DNA from 4 places in the Billgrantia sp. NRB1 genome. Region 2 is predicted to be linked to each of the others. Evidence: predicted binding sites of a transcription regulator. Region 2 holds the regulator's gene; each other region holds the start of a gene.
What was found. Region 2 encodes LexA, which represses DNA repair genes until DNA is damaged. Its sites were predicted from a motif close to TACTGTNTANNTANACAGTA; they were not measured.
Positions count from the first base shown of each region.

Region 1: recA (recombinase RecA) is a predicted target of LexA. The motif match lies at 2,195-2,214, and genes of this name have one in related genera.
Region 3: ACZIYR_RS02785 (LexA family protein) is a predicted target of LexA. The motif match lies at 1,690-1,709, and genes of this name have one in related genera.
Region 4: ACZIYR_RS03250 (LexA family protein) is a predicted target of LexA. The motif match lies at 2,219-2,238, and genes of this name have one in related genera.

Region 1 is NZ_CM167783.1:601,015-604,529, forward strand. Features, by position in the region: gene mutS (DNA mismatch repair protein MutS) at 1-1,508, opposite strand, end outside; gene ACZIYR_RS02680 (CinA family protein) at 1,654-2,169, shown strand; gene recA (recombinase RecA) at 2,270-3,334, shown strand; gene ACZIYR_RS02690 (regulatory protein RecX) at 3,350-3,515, shown strand, end outside.
Region 2 is NZ_CM167783.1:1,875,595-1,879,109, forward strand. Features, by position in the region: gene ACZIYR_RS08530 (energy-coupling factor ABC transporter permease) at 1-297, shown strand, start outside; gene dinB (DNA polymerase IV) at 510-1,565, opposite strand; gene lexA (transcriptional repressor LexA) at 1,606-2,250, opposite strand; gene ACZIYR_RS08545 (TetR/AcrR family transcriptional regulator) at 2,456-3,121, shown strand; gene ACZIYR_RS08550 (L,D-transpeptidase family protein) at 3,124-3,515, shown strand, end outside.
Region 3 is NZ_CM167783.1:620,956-624,470, reverse strand. Features, by position in the region: gene ACZIYR_RS02800 (heme ABC transporter permease) at 1-143, opposite strand, end outside; gene ccmB (heme exporter protein CcmB) at 158-898, opposite strand; gene ccmA (cytochrome c biogenesis heme-transporting ATPase CcmA) at 885-1,529, opposite strand; gene ACZIYR_RS02785 (LexA family protein) at 1,732-2,202, shown strand; gene ACZIYR_RS02780 (IMPACT family protein) at 2,202-2,843, shown strand; gene ACZIYR_RS02775 (GntR family transcriptional regulator) at 2,912-3,515, opposite strand, start outside.
Region 4 is NZ_CM167783.1:716,779-720,293, reverse strand. Features, by position in the region: gene ACZIYR_RS03260 (bifunctional nuclease family protein) at 1-316, opposite strand, end outside; gene ACZIYR_RS03255 (Y-family DNA polymerase) at 473-1,750, opposite strand; gene ACZIYR_RS03250 (LexA family protein) at 1,747-2,205, opposite strand; gene ACZIYR_RS03245 (acyl CoA:acetate/3-ketoacid CoA transferase) at 2,339-3,515, shown strand, end outside.

The DNA.
Region 1 (3,515 bases), 1.3 Mb from region 2:
ATGAAGCGCTCGGCGTTCTTCAGGGTCTGGCGGCGCACGTAGTCTGCCGGGGCGTCGCGCGCCTGGGCCCGGGGAATCTCGATATAGTAGCCGTGGACCCGGTTGTAGCCCACCTTGAGGCCGGGCAGGCCGGTGCGCTCCCGCTCCCGGGTCTCCAACTGTACCAGATAGTCGCCGGCGTGCTCGGCCAGGCCGCGGTGCTCGTCGAGCTCGGCGTCGAAGCCCTCGGCGATCACCCCGCCGTCGCGGATCACCACCGGCGGGTTCTCCACCAGGGCGCGGGTCAGGGTGTCGGCCAGCTCGGGAAAGGGGCGGATATGGCGGGCCAGCTCGTCCAGGGCGGTGCCCTCGCTGAAGCCGGTCAGCTCGGCCTGCAGGGTGGGGAGGGCGTTCAGCGCGTCGCGCAATCGGGCGAGATCCCGGGGCCGTGCGCTGTAGAGCGCCACCCGGGCCAGGATGCGCTCGACATCGCCGATCGCCTTGAGCGACTCGCGCAGGGGGACGAAGCCCTCCTGGTCGAGCAGCAGTGCCACCGCGCCCTGGCGTCGTGTTACCTGTTCGCGGTCCCGCAGCGGGCGGTTGAGCCAGCGCTTGAGCAGCCGCGAGCCCATGGCCGTGGTGGTGGTGTCGAGCACGCTGGCCAGGGTGTTGTCGCCGCTGCCGCTCAGGTTGGTGTCGATCTCCAGGTTGCGGCGGCTGGCGGCATCTATCACCACGGCATCGTCGCGGCTCTCCACGCCGATGGCGGTAACATGGGGCAGACGCGAGCGCTGGGTGTCCCGAGCGTACTCGATCAGTACGCCGGCGGCGGTGATCGCGGCTTCGAGGTGGGCGCAGCCGAAGCCGCGCAGGTCGGCGACGCCAAACTGGTCGCAGAGGATGCGCTGGGCGCTCTCGGCATCGAACAGCCAGTCGCTCTGGCGGCGCAGGCCGCGCCGGCCATCCAGGGCTGGGGGCAGCGAGAGACTCTCGGCCACCAGCAGCTCGGCGGGGTCGAGGCGTGTCAGCTCGGCCAGCAGCTCGCCTTCCCCCTCCACCTCCAGCACGCCGAAGCGCCCGCTGGAGAGCTCCAGCCAGGCCAGGCCGAAGCGCTCGCCGGCGGTGTGCACGGCCACCAGCAGGTTGTCGCGGCGGGCGTCGAGCAGCGCCTCGTCGTAGAGGGTACCGGGGGTGACGATGCGCACCACGCGGCGCTCCACCGGCCCCTTGCTGGTGGCCGGATCGCCGATCTGCTCGCAGATCGCCACCGACTCGCCGGCGGCCACCAGGCGCGCCAGATACCCCTCGGCGCTATGGTAGGGCACCCCGGCCATGGGGATCGGCTTGCCCGCCGACTGACCGCGCTGGGTCAGGGTAATATCGAGCAGCGCCGCGGCGCGCTTGGCGTCATCGAAGAACAGCTCATAGAAGTCGCCCATGCGGTAGAAGAGCAGCACGTCCGGGTGTTCGCGCTTGATCTTCAGGAACTGGGCCATCATCGGGGTGTGCGGGGTGCTGGCCTGGGACATGGGGTACCTGTCTCACTGGTGTCGAATCGGGCTGGCTTTGCGCCATGCATGTCGCTGGCAAAGGCGGTATTGTACGGAAAAGTCATCGCACATGCGTGGTCGTCGTCGGCGAAGGACGGCGGCGGCCGCCCCAGGGAGAGACACCATGCCGCCCAGCGCCGCCCGCCTGGCCAACCTCGATCTGACTACCCTCGCCGAGCGCCTGGGGCGGGCCTGCCGCGCTCGCAGCGTGAGCGTGACGGCCGCCGAATCCTGCACCGGCGGCGGGGTGGCCAGCGCCATCACCGCCGTGGCCGGCAGCTCCGACTACTTCGAGGTCGGCTACGTGACCTACTCCAACGCCGCCAAGACGCGTCTGCTCGGTGTGCCCGAGGCGCTGCTCGAGGCCGAGGGTGCGGTGAGCCGCGAGGTGGTGGAGGCCATGGTCGCCGGCGCCTGTCGTGACAGCGGGGCGGGACTCGGCGTGGCCATCAGCGGCGTGGCCGGCCCCGGCGGCGGCTCGCCGAACAAGCCGGTGGGTACCGTATGGCTCGCTTGGGGCGATGCCGAGCACCAGCAGGCCGAGTGCCGGCACTTCCCCGGCGACCGCCGCGCGGTGCGCGAGCAGGCGGTGCGCGAGGCCCTGGTGGGCCTGCTGCAACGGCTGGAGCGCCGGGAGTAGGCGAGCCGGCTTTTTTGCGCCATAATACTGGCCAATCATACAGTGTTTGTCGGGCGGCCTGTCGCCGCCCGCGTCAGATTCTTCTGCGAGGAGAGCCCTCATGGCACAGGACGACAACCGTTCCAAGGCGCTGAATGCCGCACTCAGCCAGATCGAACGCCAGTTCGGCAAGGGCACCGTGATGCGCCTGGGCGATGCCCCGCGGGTGGCGATGCCGGCGGTCTCCACCGGCTCGCTGGGCCTGGACATCGCGCTGGGCATCGGCGGCCTGCCCTATGGGCGGGTGGTGGAGATCTTCGGCCCGGAGTCCTCGGGCAAGACCACCCTGACCCTGTCGGTGATCGCCCAGGCCCAGAAGCAGGGCAAGACCTGCGCCTTCATCGACGCCGAGCACGCCCTGGACCCGAGCTACGCCGAGAAGCTTGGCGTCAATCTCGATGACCTGCTGGTTTCCCAGCCCGACACCGGCGAGCAGGCGCTGGAGATCTGCGACATGCTGGTGCGCTCCGGCGGGGTCGACGTGATCATCATCGACTCGGTGGCCGCGCTCACCCCGCGCGCGGAGATCGAGGGGGAGATGGGCGACTCCCACGTGGGCCTGCAGGCGCGCCTGATGTCCCAGGCGCTGCGCAAGATCACCGGCAATATCAAGAACGCCAACTGCATGGTGGTGTTCATCAACCAGATCCGCATGAAGATCGGGGTGATGTTCGGCTCACCCGAGACCACCACCGGTGGCAACGCCCTGAAGTTCTACTCCAGCGTGCGCCTGGACATCCGCCGTACCGGCTCGGTCAAGCAGGGCGACGAGGTGGTCGGCAACGAGACCCGGGTAAAGGTGGTCAAGAACAAGGTCTCGCCGCCGTTTCGCCAGGCCGAGTTCCAGATTCTCTATGGCAAGGGCATCTATCATGCCGGCGAGGTGGTCGACCTGGGCGTGCAGTGCAAGCTGGTCGACAAGGCCGGCGCCTGGTACAGCTATCAGGGCAACAAGATCGGCCAGGGCAAGGCCAACGCCGCCCAGTTCCTCGAGGACAACCCGGCGGTGATGGAGGAGATCGAGAGTCAGATCCGCGCCCAGCTGCTGACCTCGGCGGAACCCAAGGAGCCGAAGAGTGCCGAGCCCGTGGCCAGCGAGGAGAGCGGCGAGAACGACCTGCTCTAATTCTTCATGCCGCGCATGTCCGATACCGCCCAGGCGAAGGAGAAGGCCCAGACGCCCCGCGACGCTGCCCTGCGCCTGCTGGCCCGGCGCGAGTATTCCCGCGCCGAGCTGGTCGAGCGGCTGAATGCCAAGGGGCATGAGGCGGCCGAGGTCGCCGCCTGCCTCGACGCTCTGGCCGAGC
Region 2 (3,515 bases):
GTGTGGCGCCTGGTGGACCGGCGCCTGCCGGACAACCTGATGGTGTTCCTGTTTCTTTGCGGTTTCTTCGGAACGGCGCTTGCCACCCTGGGGACCGGCCTGGCGGGGTTGGGGCTGGTGATACTGGGCGCCAGCGACCCGGAGGCGGTGTACCTGGCCTGGGAGTATGTTCGCTTCCTGCCGCTGCTGATGCCGTCGGAAGCCTTTATCACCGGGATGCTGCTGAGCATCCTGATGGTCTATCACCCCAGCTGGGTCGCGACCTTCAACGACCATCGCTATATCGATACGAAATAGGGGCGAGATATTAGGTTCATCGCATTTTAGTGTGGACATGTTTGGCAGGTTTTATGGTGGGAGGCCGGCTCTGCCGGGCGAAGGCGCCGCAGGCGCCCCATGGGTAGCGCTGCGCGCTACTTCGCGAGCTGAAGCTCCCTCCCACAGGGCTAGTTCACGCCAGTCCGCGAGTTAGAGGCAATGCTGGCCTGTTTGCACCTTCCTGCCCGATCCTAGAGGTTCAGCGCCAGCTGGCGACGGGCGCCCTCGGGCACCAGTCGCACCCCCACCCCAAGCAGGCGCACCGGGCGCTCGCGGCGTGCCCAGGCCTGGTCTAGCAGGGCGCTGAACGTCTCGAGCGCCGGGAGGGCCCCGCGCCCCTCCAGCGTCGTCAGGCCGAAGTCGTCGAAGCGAACCTTGACGAAGAGTCCCGCCAGCGGAGGGTGCCCGTGACGGGCGAGGCGCGCCTTCAGGCGCTCGCACAGCGGCGCCAGGGCGGCATGGCAGTGGGCGAGGTCGGGCAGGTCCTGGGCGAAGGTGGTCTCGACGCTGACCGATTTGCGCTCGCGCTCGAGGCGCACGGGGCGGTCGTCGATGCCGCGGGCCAGTTCGAAGAGTCGGCGTCCGAACTTGCCAAATTCCTGAACCAGCTGGGTCAGCGGCAGACGCTGCAGGTCGGCGCAGGTGGTGATAGAGAGCGATGCCAGTCGGGCCGCCGTGGCGGGGCCTACCCCGTGCAGCCGGGTCACCGGCAGGTCGTGCAGAAAGGCGTCGACGCCCTCCGGGGGGATCACGGTGAGACCGTCGGGCTTGTCCCAGTCGCTGGCAATCTTGGCCAGGTACTTGGTGGGGGCGGCGCCCACTGAGACCGTGATGCCGGTGCGGGCCAGGCACTGCGCTTTGAGCCACTGGGCCATCCAGGTGGCGCTGCCGGAAAAGCGTGTGACCTCGGTGACATCGAGAAAGGCTTCATCCAGCGACAGCGGCTCCACCAGGGGGGTGAGTTCGTGGAAGATGCCCTGGATCTGCTGGGAGACTGCCCGGTAGCGCTCGAAGTCGCCGGGCAGCAGCGTCAGTTGCGGGCAGAGCCGCAGCGCCCGGGCCGTCGGCATGGCGGAGTGAATGCCGAAAGCGCGCGCGGGATAGTTGCAGGTGGCGATCACCCCGCGCCGCTCGGCGCTGCCCCCGATGGCCAGCGGGATGTCGCGAAGGCGGGGGTCGTCGCGCATCTCCACCGCGGCGTAGAAGCAGTCGCAGTCGGCGTGGAGGATCTTGCGACTTTGATTCATCGAAACGCCAGCCAATTCAAGACGCATCGAAGCCAGCTTCTTACCCCAGGGCCTGGCCGTTGCCGCCGCGAATCACCCCAACCCCGATACCCTCGATCTCCAGCGGCTGATGGCGCAGGTCCACTTCGATGGGCGGGAAGTCGGGATTCTCAGCGGCCAGGGTGACGCGGTGGCCCTGACGTTGAAAGCGCTTGACCGTGACCTCGTCATCGAGCCGGGCCACGACGATTTGGCCGTCGCGCACCCGCTCGGTGCGATGTACGGCCAGCAGGTCCCCCTCGAGGATGCCGATCTCCTTCATCGAGAGGCCTCGGACCTTGAGCAGGTAGTCGGCCCGGGGCGTGAAGAACTCCGGCGGCAGGGGGCAGTAGCGATCGATATGCTCGGCGGCCAGGACCGGGCTGCCAGCGGCGACTTCGCCGATGATCGGCAGGCCCTCTCCGCTGGGCTCGGGGTTCGATTCGGTCTCCTGGGCGGGCAGGCGAATCCCGCGAGAGGTGCCGCGGATGACCCGGATCACGCCCTTGCGCTCCAGGGCCCGCAGGTGTTCTTCGGCGGCGTTGGGGGAGCGAAAGCCCAGCGCACGGGCGATCTCGGCTCGGGTGGGGGGGTAGCCGAAGTCGTTCATGGTCTTGACGATGAAGTCATAAACATTCTGCTGGCGGGCGGTGAGGGGGCGTGTCATGCGACCTCCGGATGAACGTATCGTGCTCTATTGTGAAAGTATACAGCATGGAGGTTCATCCAGTAAAAGTCGCGTGTCATGGCAGGCTGGTTCCAGCCTTCTAGTCGTTTCAAACAGCAGGCTTGGGAGCCGAATTGAGAAAGTCCCGCGCTTCACGTAGGATGCAGCTACGTTTAAAACATCCGTTTCCAGCGGAGCCTGAGCGATGGCCCAAACCGATACCGTCACCCGGATTCTCGATACCGCCGAGGTCCTGTTTGCAGAGCGCGGCTTCGCCGAAACCTCGCTGCGGACCATCACCAGCAAGGCCAGGGTCAATCTGGCCGCGGTGAACTACCATTTCGGCTCCAAGAAGTCGCTGATCCAGGCGGTCTTCGCGCGTTACCTTGACCCTTTCACGGAGCGCTTCCATCGGGCCCTTGACGAGCTCGAGGCGCGCCACGCCGGTCAGGTCATTCCGCTGGAGCTGCTGCTGGAGACCATGGCCCGCACGGTGCTGGAAGTCCCCGCGGAGCGCAACAGCCTCAAGGTGTTCATGAAGCTGCTGGGGCTGGCCTATAGTCAGGCCCAAGGCCATCTGCGCCGCTATATCCAGCAGGAGTATGGCGGCGTCTTCACGCGCTTCACCGAACTGGTACGCCAGGCAACGCCGGAGCTGCCCGACGCCGAACGTTTCTGGCGGCTGCACTTCGTGCTGGGTACCGTCATCTTCACGCTGTCCGGCCTGGATGCGCTGCGCGATATCGCCGAGAAGGACTATCAGGAACATGTCACGGTGCGCGACCTCATTCGCCGCCTGCGCCCGGTGGTGGTGGCGGCCATGAAGGCGCCGCTACCTCCCGCGCCGGCGGTGCACGCCGAGGCCGGCTGAGCATGCGGACGCCGCGCCTGTCGGAGCTCCCGCCGGAAGGGGTGTGGCTCGAGGTCGATGTCGCCGAGCAGCGCCTGGTGGTCTGGCAGGGCGAGCGTACGGTTGCCGAATGGCCGGTCTCCACGGCGCTGGCGGGGACCGGTCAGGCCGAGGGCAGTGGCGCGACACCGCTTGGCTGGCACTATATCCGTGCCGCCATCGGTGCCGATCAGCCGGCCGGCAGCGTGTTTCGCGGTCGCCGGCCCACCGGCGAAGTGTTCTCGGCGTCCCTGGCCGCCGAGCATCCCGAGCGCGACTGGATCCTCACCCGTATTCTTTGGCTGTGCGGCCTGGAGCGAGGCGTCAACCGCGGCGGCAGCGTCGACAGCCAGCGTCGCTATATCTACCTGCACGG
Region 3 (3,515 bases), 1.3 Mb from region 2:
TAGTCGGCCGGGGCAAACGCCAGCCCCCAGATCGTGCCAGTCACGATAAGGAGCAGCGCCGCGGCCCAGAACCAGGGCTGAAGGCGGGCGCTGATGGCATAGAACCACTTGGGAGAACGCAGTTTATTAATGAAGGCCCACATGCCTCGTCAACCTCTCAACCGTTGATACTGATGCGCAGCGAAGCCGCGATCGCCCAGGGCGCCAGGCAGAGTGCCAGCGACAGCAGTGCGCCGAGAATCGCCAGATGCGCCATGATGCCGTCACCCAGGATGGCGGCTTGCACGGCACCGGCACCGAAGATCAGCACCGGAATGTAAAGCGGCAGCACCAGCAGCGACAGCAGCACGCCGCCCCGCGACAGGCCTACCGTCAGTGCCGCCCCGATGGCTCCGATCAGGCTCAGGCTGGCCGTGCCCAGCGCCAGGGAGAGCGCCAGCACCAGGTAGCTACCCGCGGGCAGGGCCAGCATGATCCCCAGCACCGGCGCCATCAGCGCCAGGGGGAGGCCGGTCAACAGCCAGTGCACGGCCACCTTGGCCAGGGTCAGCAGCGCCAAGGGCTGCGGCGTCAGCAGCAGCTGCTCCAGGGAGCCGTCGTCGTAGTCGGCGCGAAACAGGCTGTCCAGCGACAGCAGCGCCGCCAGCAGCGCCGCCACCCACAGCAGCCCGGGGGCGATCGCTGCCAGAAGTTCCGGATCGGGGGAAATCCCGATCGGGAACAGCGTGATCACGATGGCGAAGAACACCAGCGGATTCATCACCTCGCTGCGGCGACGCAGCATCAGCACCAGGTCACGCTTGAGGGTGGCCCAGACTGCGACCGCCAGGCCGCCCTGAGGTTCCGTGCGAGCGACACGCATGTCGTCACCGATCAAGGAGCCGTCAGTGGCCGACATCGATACCTCCCCCGCCCAGGCGGATACGGCGCAGCTCGGCGCAGGGCGTCAGTTCATGGTGCGTGGTCACCAGCACGCTGCCGCCGCGGCGGGCGTGCTCGACCAGGCGCTGCTCCAGGGCCCCCACACCGTCGCGATCGATGGCGGTGAAGGGCTCGTCGAGCACCCACAGCGGGCGCGGGGTCAGCACCAGCCGCGCCAGCGCCACGCGGCGCTGCTGGCCGGCGGAGAGCTGCCCCGCCGGCAGGTCCTCGAAGCCCGTCAGGCCCACGTCTTCCAGCGCCGCGAAGCGTGCCGCCTCATCGCGCGGCTGTCCGGCCATGGCCTGGTACCAGGCGAGATTCTCCAGCGGGGTCAGCGCCGCCTTGACCCCGGGGGCATGCCCCATATAGAGAAGGTTGGAAAGAAAGGACTCGCGAGCCTGGCGCATCGGACGCTCGTCCCAATACAGCTCACCCTCGTAGTCGGCCAGCTGCCCGGACAGAATCTTCAGCAGGGTGGTCTTGCCGCTGCCGTTAGGCCCTTCGATGCGCACGATCTCGCCGGCACGGATATCGAGATCCAGGCCCCGGAACAGCCAGCGATCGTCGCGCTCGCAGGCCAGGTTATGCGCTTGCAGACGCAGGCTCAAGGCACTCTCCAGGAATGGCGATTTTCGCCCGGACTCTACACGGAATGGGCCTATGCCGCCAGTCAAACGGCCGTCTCCCGGCGCCACCCTTGACCTGCGGCAAGGGTGGCGCCGAGCCATGGAACTTGCCACAACGTCGCGGGGTGCTATGATGCAAAACACCTGTACATTTCAACAGGTCTTGAGACAGGGGAGACACCACATGCCTGAGGTTTCCACACGGTATCTGCAGCGACGTCCCAACCTGCCACTGGCCGACTCCTGGTCCAGCGTCGAGGCCACCGAGCTCATCGAGATCCCGCTGCTCGGCGACGTCTCGGCAGGCATGCCCATCGAGGCCTGCCCCAGCGGCGGCACGGTCCGCGCTCCCGCGAGCATGGTGCGACGCAACACCTACGCCCTGCGCGTGCGCGGCAACTCGATGGTCGACTGTCATATCTACGATGGCGATGTGATCATCATCGAGCGCCAGGAGAGCGCCGAGAACGGCGAAACCGCCGTGGTGCTGATCAACCAGCAGGAGGTCACCCTGAAGAAGCTTTATATAGAAAAGTCCGGCGTGCGTCTGCAGCCCGCCAACGAAAGCATGGCACCCATCTATCTCAAGAACAGCGATATCCAGGTGCTCGGCATGGTCATGGGCGTGGTACGCCAGCGCGAGCTGACCCACTGATGCGCTACCCAGTCCCCGACCTGCCTGCCGGCGAATGGCAGGCAACCGAACTGGAGGTAGAGCGCAGCCGCTTTATCGCCTGGGTCTGTCATGCCCCCAAGCCGGCCGCCCTGGACGCCCTGCTCGGGACGGCCCGTCGGACGCATCCCGCCGCCAGCCACCACTGCAGCGCCTTTATCGCCGGCCCACCGGGGGAGCAGGCCGCCATCGGCTTTGCCGACGACGGCGAGCCCGGCGGCACCGCCGGACGCCCCATGTTTCAGGTGCTGGAAGGCAGCGGGCTTGGCCAAGTGGGCTGCGTGGTGATCCGCTACTTCGGCGGCACCAAGCTCGGCACCGGCGGGCTGGCCCGGGCCTACGCCCAGGCCGTGGCGCAGGCCCTGGAGGCACTGCCACGCCGCGAGGTCGTCGAGCGCCTCGCGCTGCGCCTGCGGGTGGACTTCGCCGGCGAGGCCGAGGCGCGCGCCTGGCTCGAGGGCCAGGCCGTGCCCGTGGAGGCCGCCGAGTACACCGCCGACGGCGTGGTCCTCACCGTGGGCTGGCCCCGCGATGTCGCGCTAGACCTCAGCCCGCTCGAGGCCCGGCTGCGTGGGCGCCTTGAATGCCTCAACCCACCCAAGGTGCCAAGCAACGCCAGCTAGGCGGGGGAGGAAGGGGGAGGAAAGAGGAGGCGCTGCGCAGGTCATCACCGCCAGTATGCCGGCACCTACTACCCCAGCTCGGCGAAGCTCTGGAGCGCCACTTCATATGAACGCTGCACATGATCCTCCATCACCGCGCGAGCAGCCCGGGTGTTGCGTTTCAGCGCCAGCTCCACCAGCTCTTCATGCTGAGCATCCAGGATCCGTCGCACATCGGGCGCTTCAGGCGCCAGTCGCCGGTAACGGTCAAACTGGTCGTGCAGCTGCTCAATGAAGCGCAACAGCCATACCGAGCCGCAAGGGGCCACCAGGGTCCGATGGAAACGCGCATGCAGTTGCTCCCACTCGTCGATCTGCCCCGCTGCCAGCTCGAAGCGCTTGAGGCGATGGGCCGCCGCCAACAGCTCCGACTCCCACTCCGCATCCCCCCGACCTATCGCCCACTCAAGCGCCATCCCTTCGAGCTCCCGACGCATGCCGGCAATGTCCTCGAGCTCTTCACGCACCATCTTCGGCACCCGGAACCCACGCTGATTCTCCTGAACCAGCAGCCCGTAGGCCGCCAAGCGATTGAGCGCCTCACGCAGCGGACTGAGCCCAACCGCATAGCGCTCCTTCAGGGTGCTGATCGCCAGTTTCTCCCCGGCCTCGAAGCGACCGTTTAGCAGATCC
Region 4 (3,515 bases), 1.2 Mb from region 2:
CGATGCCCTCGAGCACGCTGCCGAGAAGCTCATGGGTCATGGGGCGCGGCGTGCGATCGCCGCTCAACCCCCTGAGGATGGCGCCGGCCTCGTTGGGCCCGATAAAGATCGGGATCACCGCCCGGGCCCCGGGCTCGCGCAGCAGCACCACCGGCGGGCCGCCGGCTCCTGCCACGCCGACGGTGGCGATCTCGACCTCGACCATATCGGCAGGCTCGGCGGCCAGCTCCCGAGCGGCGGCATGTTGGAAGCCAAGCAGCAGCAGGCTGCCCAGCAGCAGAGGCGCCAGATAGCGCCGGATCGACGGCAGTGGCATAGGTCTCCTTCAACACCGGCTTTCGGGGACAGGGATGTGCCTACAGGATGGCACCCCGGCGCCACCTTCGCCATTCCCGCCGCTGACGCCCTGTCGCCGCACCGCACGGGGCTTGCTAGCAGTGACGCCAGCGCGATCTTTGACGCCCCCGAGGCCTCACCCCGCCCTGACGTTCATCAGCTCATCCCAGCGCGTGGTGTAGCGCGGCGTGCGCCGCTGGCAGCGCAGCATCCAGGCGCTGTCCCGGTGCGGCAGGCCAAAGCGCACGGTGTCGCGTCCCATCTCGCGGTTGAGCCGGTCCAGCGTTGCCATCAGCCGCCGACATCGGTCGCGCCTGGCCTCGTCCACCGGCCCTTCCAGCAGGGGGAGCTGACGGCGCTCGGCGTCCACCAGGTCCAGCAGCATCACGCCGCACTTCTGGTAGCGATAGCCTTCGAGAAACAGCGCCGCAAGCCCGCGCGACGCCGCCTCGAGCACCGCCCGGCTGTCATCGGTAGGCTCGGGCAGCGGCACCACCACGCTGTTGCGGTACTGGGGCTCGCCGGCCAGAAAGGGGTTGGTTCGCAAGAACACCTGCAGCGCTCTCGCCAGGCTGCCCTGGCGACGCAGCTTCTCGGCGGCCCGGGCGCCGTGCTGGCGAACGGCCGCCTGCAGGTCGTCGAGTTCACCGGTGAGCCGCCCGAAGGAGCGCGACACCAGGATACGCTGGCGCGGCGCGGCCAGGTCCTCGAGCACGATGGCCGGATGGCCGCGCAGCTCCCAGACGATGCGCTCCAGCACCACCGAGAAGGCGCGCCGAATGCGCTTGGGGTCGGCCTGGCGCAGCTGCCAGGCGGTGTCGATCCCCATCAGCGCCAGCCGTTCGCCGCTGCGCCGCGCCACGCCCCACAGCGCGGTCACCGGCAGGCCCTCGAGCACCCGGCGAGTCGCGGCACCCTCGGCCGTCAGCCGGCACACCCCCTCGTGGGCGGGCTCTCGCTTGGCCTGGTGGTTGGCCACCTTGGCCAGCACCCGGGTCGGCGCCACGCCGACCCCGACGGGAATCCCGGTCCACTGGCGTACGGTGTCGCGCAGCGCCCGGCAGCGTGCCTCCAGGTCCCGTTCGGGAAAGCCATCGAAGCCCACGAAGCTCTCGTCGATGGAGTAGGGCTCGACGTCCGGCGAGAACTCCGCGAGCACCTGGTTCACTCGCCGGCTCATGTCGCCGTAGAGGGCGTAGTTGCTGGAGAGCAGCGTGGCGCGCCGGCGAATCTCCGGCGGCAGCAGGTGCAGTGGCGCGCCCATGGCCACGCCCAGCGCCTTGAGCTCGGGAGAGCGCGCCACCACGCAGCCATCGTTGTTGGAGAGCACGCCCACCGGGCGCCCCTCCAGGCGCGGGTCGAAGACCCGCTCGCAGCTGACATAGAAGTGGTTGGCGTCGACCAGGGCTATCATGGCGCCGCCTCCGGCAGGGCATGCACCACATGGGTGACCACGCCCCACACATGGCATTCGCGTCCGGCCAGCGGAATCGGCGCGAAGCGCGGGTTGCTGGCCAGCAGCACGATGCCCTCGCCCTGCCGGGCCAGCCGCTTGACGGTGGGCTCGCCGTCCACGGCGATGACGACCACCCGCCCCGGCAACGGCTCGAGGCTACGGTCCACCACCAGCAGGTCACCGTGGTGGATGCCGTCGCCGCGCATGGAGTCCCCCTCGGCACGCACGAAATAGGTGGAGGCCGGCCGGCGCACCACATGGGCATGCAGGTCGATCTCCACGTCCAGATGATCGTCCGCCGGGCTGGGAAATCCGGCCCGCACTCGGCACCCCATCAGAGGCTGAGTGCGGGCCGCGGACTCGATCATGGCGCGACCGACAAGACGTACGGCCGGTGGCAGAGCCTGTCGCATGAGCACCCCCAGGTACTGTATTTTAATACAGTATCTGTAAGATTCGGCCGCTTGGCAACTCCCCCGCTCACCGAGTGCTCCGAGGTCTGTGATAAGGTGCCGTGACAACAACAATCCCCAAGGGAGCCCGCCCATGGACCGCCAGACCCACCCGCTACTCTCCCGCCGCCCCTTCACCGAAAAGGGCAAGTTCGTATCCGCCCGGGAGGCCATCGACCTGATCCGCGACGGCGACGCCGTGGCTACCGGCGGCTTCGTCGGCATCGGCTTCGCCGAGCACCTGGCGGTGGCTCTGGAGGCGCGCTTCCTGGAGACCGGCCGCCCCCGCGACCTGACCCTGATGTACGCCGCCGGCCAGGGCGACGGCAAGCGCCGCGGGCTCAACCACCTAGGGCATGAGGGCCTGGTCGGCCGGGTGATCGGCGGCCACTGGGGGCTGGTGCCGGCCCTGCAGCGGCTCGCCATCGAGGGGCGCATTCAGGCCTGGAACCTGCCCCAGGGGGTGATCTCCCACCTCTTCCGCGACATCGCCGCCGGCAAGCCGGGCACCCTGACCCGGGTGGGCCTGGGCACCTTCGTCGACCCGCGGCTGGGCGGCGGCAAGATCAACGAGGCCACCACCGAGGAGCGGGTGCGGCTGCTGCCCATCGACGGCGAGGAGTATCTCTTCTACCCGGCGCTGCCGCTGCAGGTGGCGCTGCTGCGAGGCACCACCGCCGACACCCTGGGCAACGTGACCATGGAGCGCGAGGCCCTGGTGCTGGAGGCGCTGGCCATCGCCACCGCGGTGCGCAACTCCGGTGGGCTGGTGATCGTGCAGGTCGAGCGGCTGGCCGAGCGCGGGACCCTGCACCCCAAGGACGTGCGCATTCCCGGGGTGCTGGTGGACTGCGTGGTGGTGTGCGACGAGCCCGAGCATCACTGGCAGACCTTCCGTACCCCTTACAACCCGGCCTACTCCGGCGAGATCAAGGCGCCCATGGCCACCCCGGAGGCCCTGCCGCTCTCGGCGCGCAAGATCATCGCCCGCCGCGCCGCCTTCGAGCTGGCCGCCAACAGCGTGGTCAACCTGGGAATCGGCATGCCGGAAGGCATCAGCGCCGTGGCCAGCGAAGAGCGAGTGCTGGAGCTGCTGACCCTCACCGCCGAGCCCGGGGTGATCGGCGGCCTGCCCGCCGGAGGACTCGATTTCGGGGCCGCGCTCAACACCCAGGCGATCATCGACCAGCCCGCCCAGTTCGATTTCTACGATGGCGGCGGGCTGGACATCGCCTTTCTCGGCATGGCCCAGGTGGACGCTGCCGGCAACG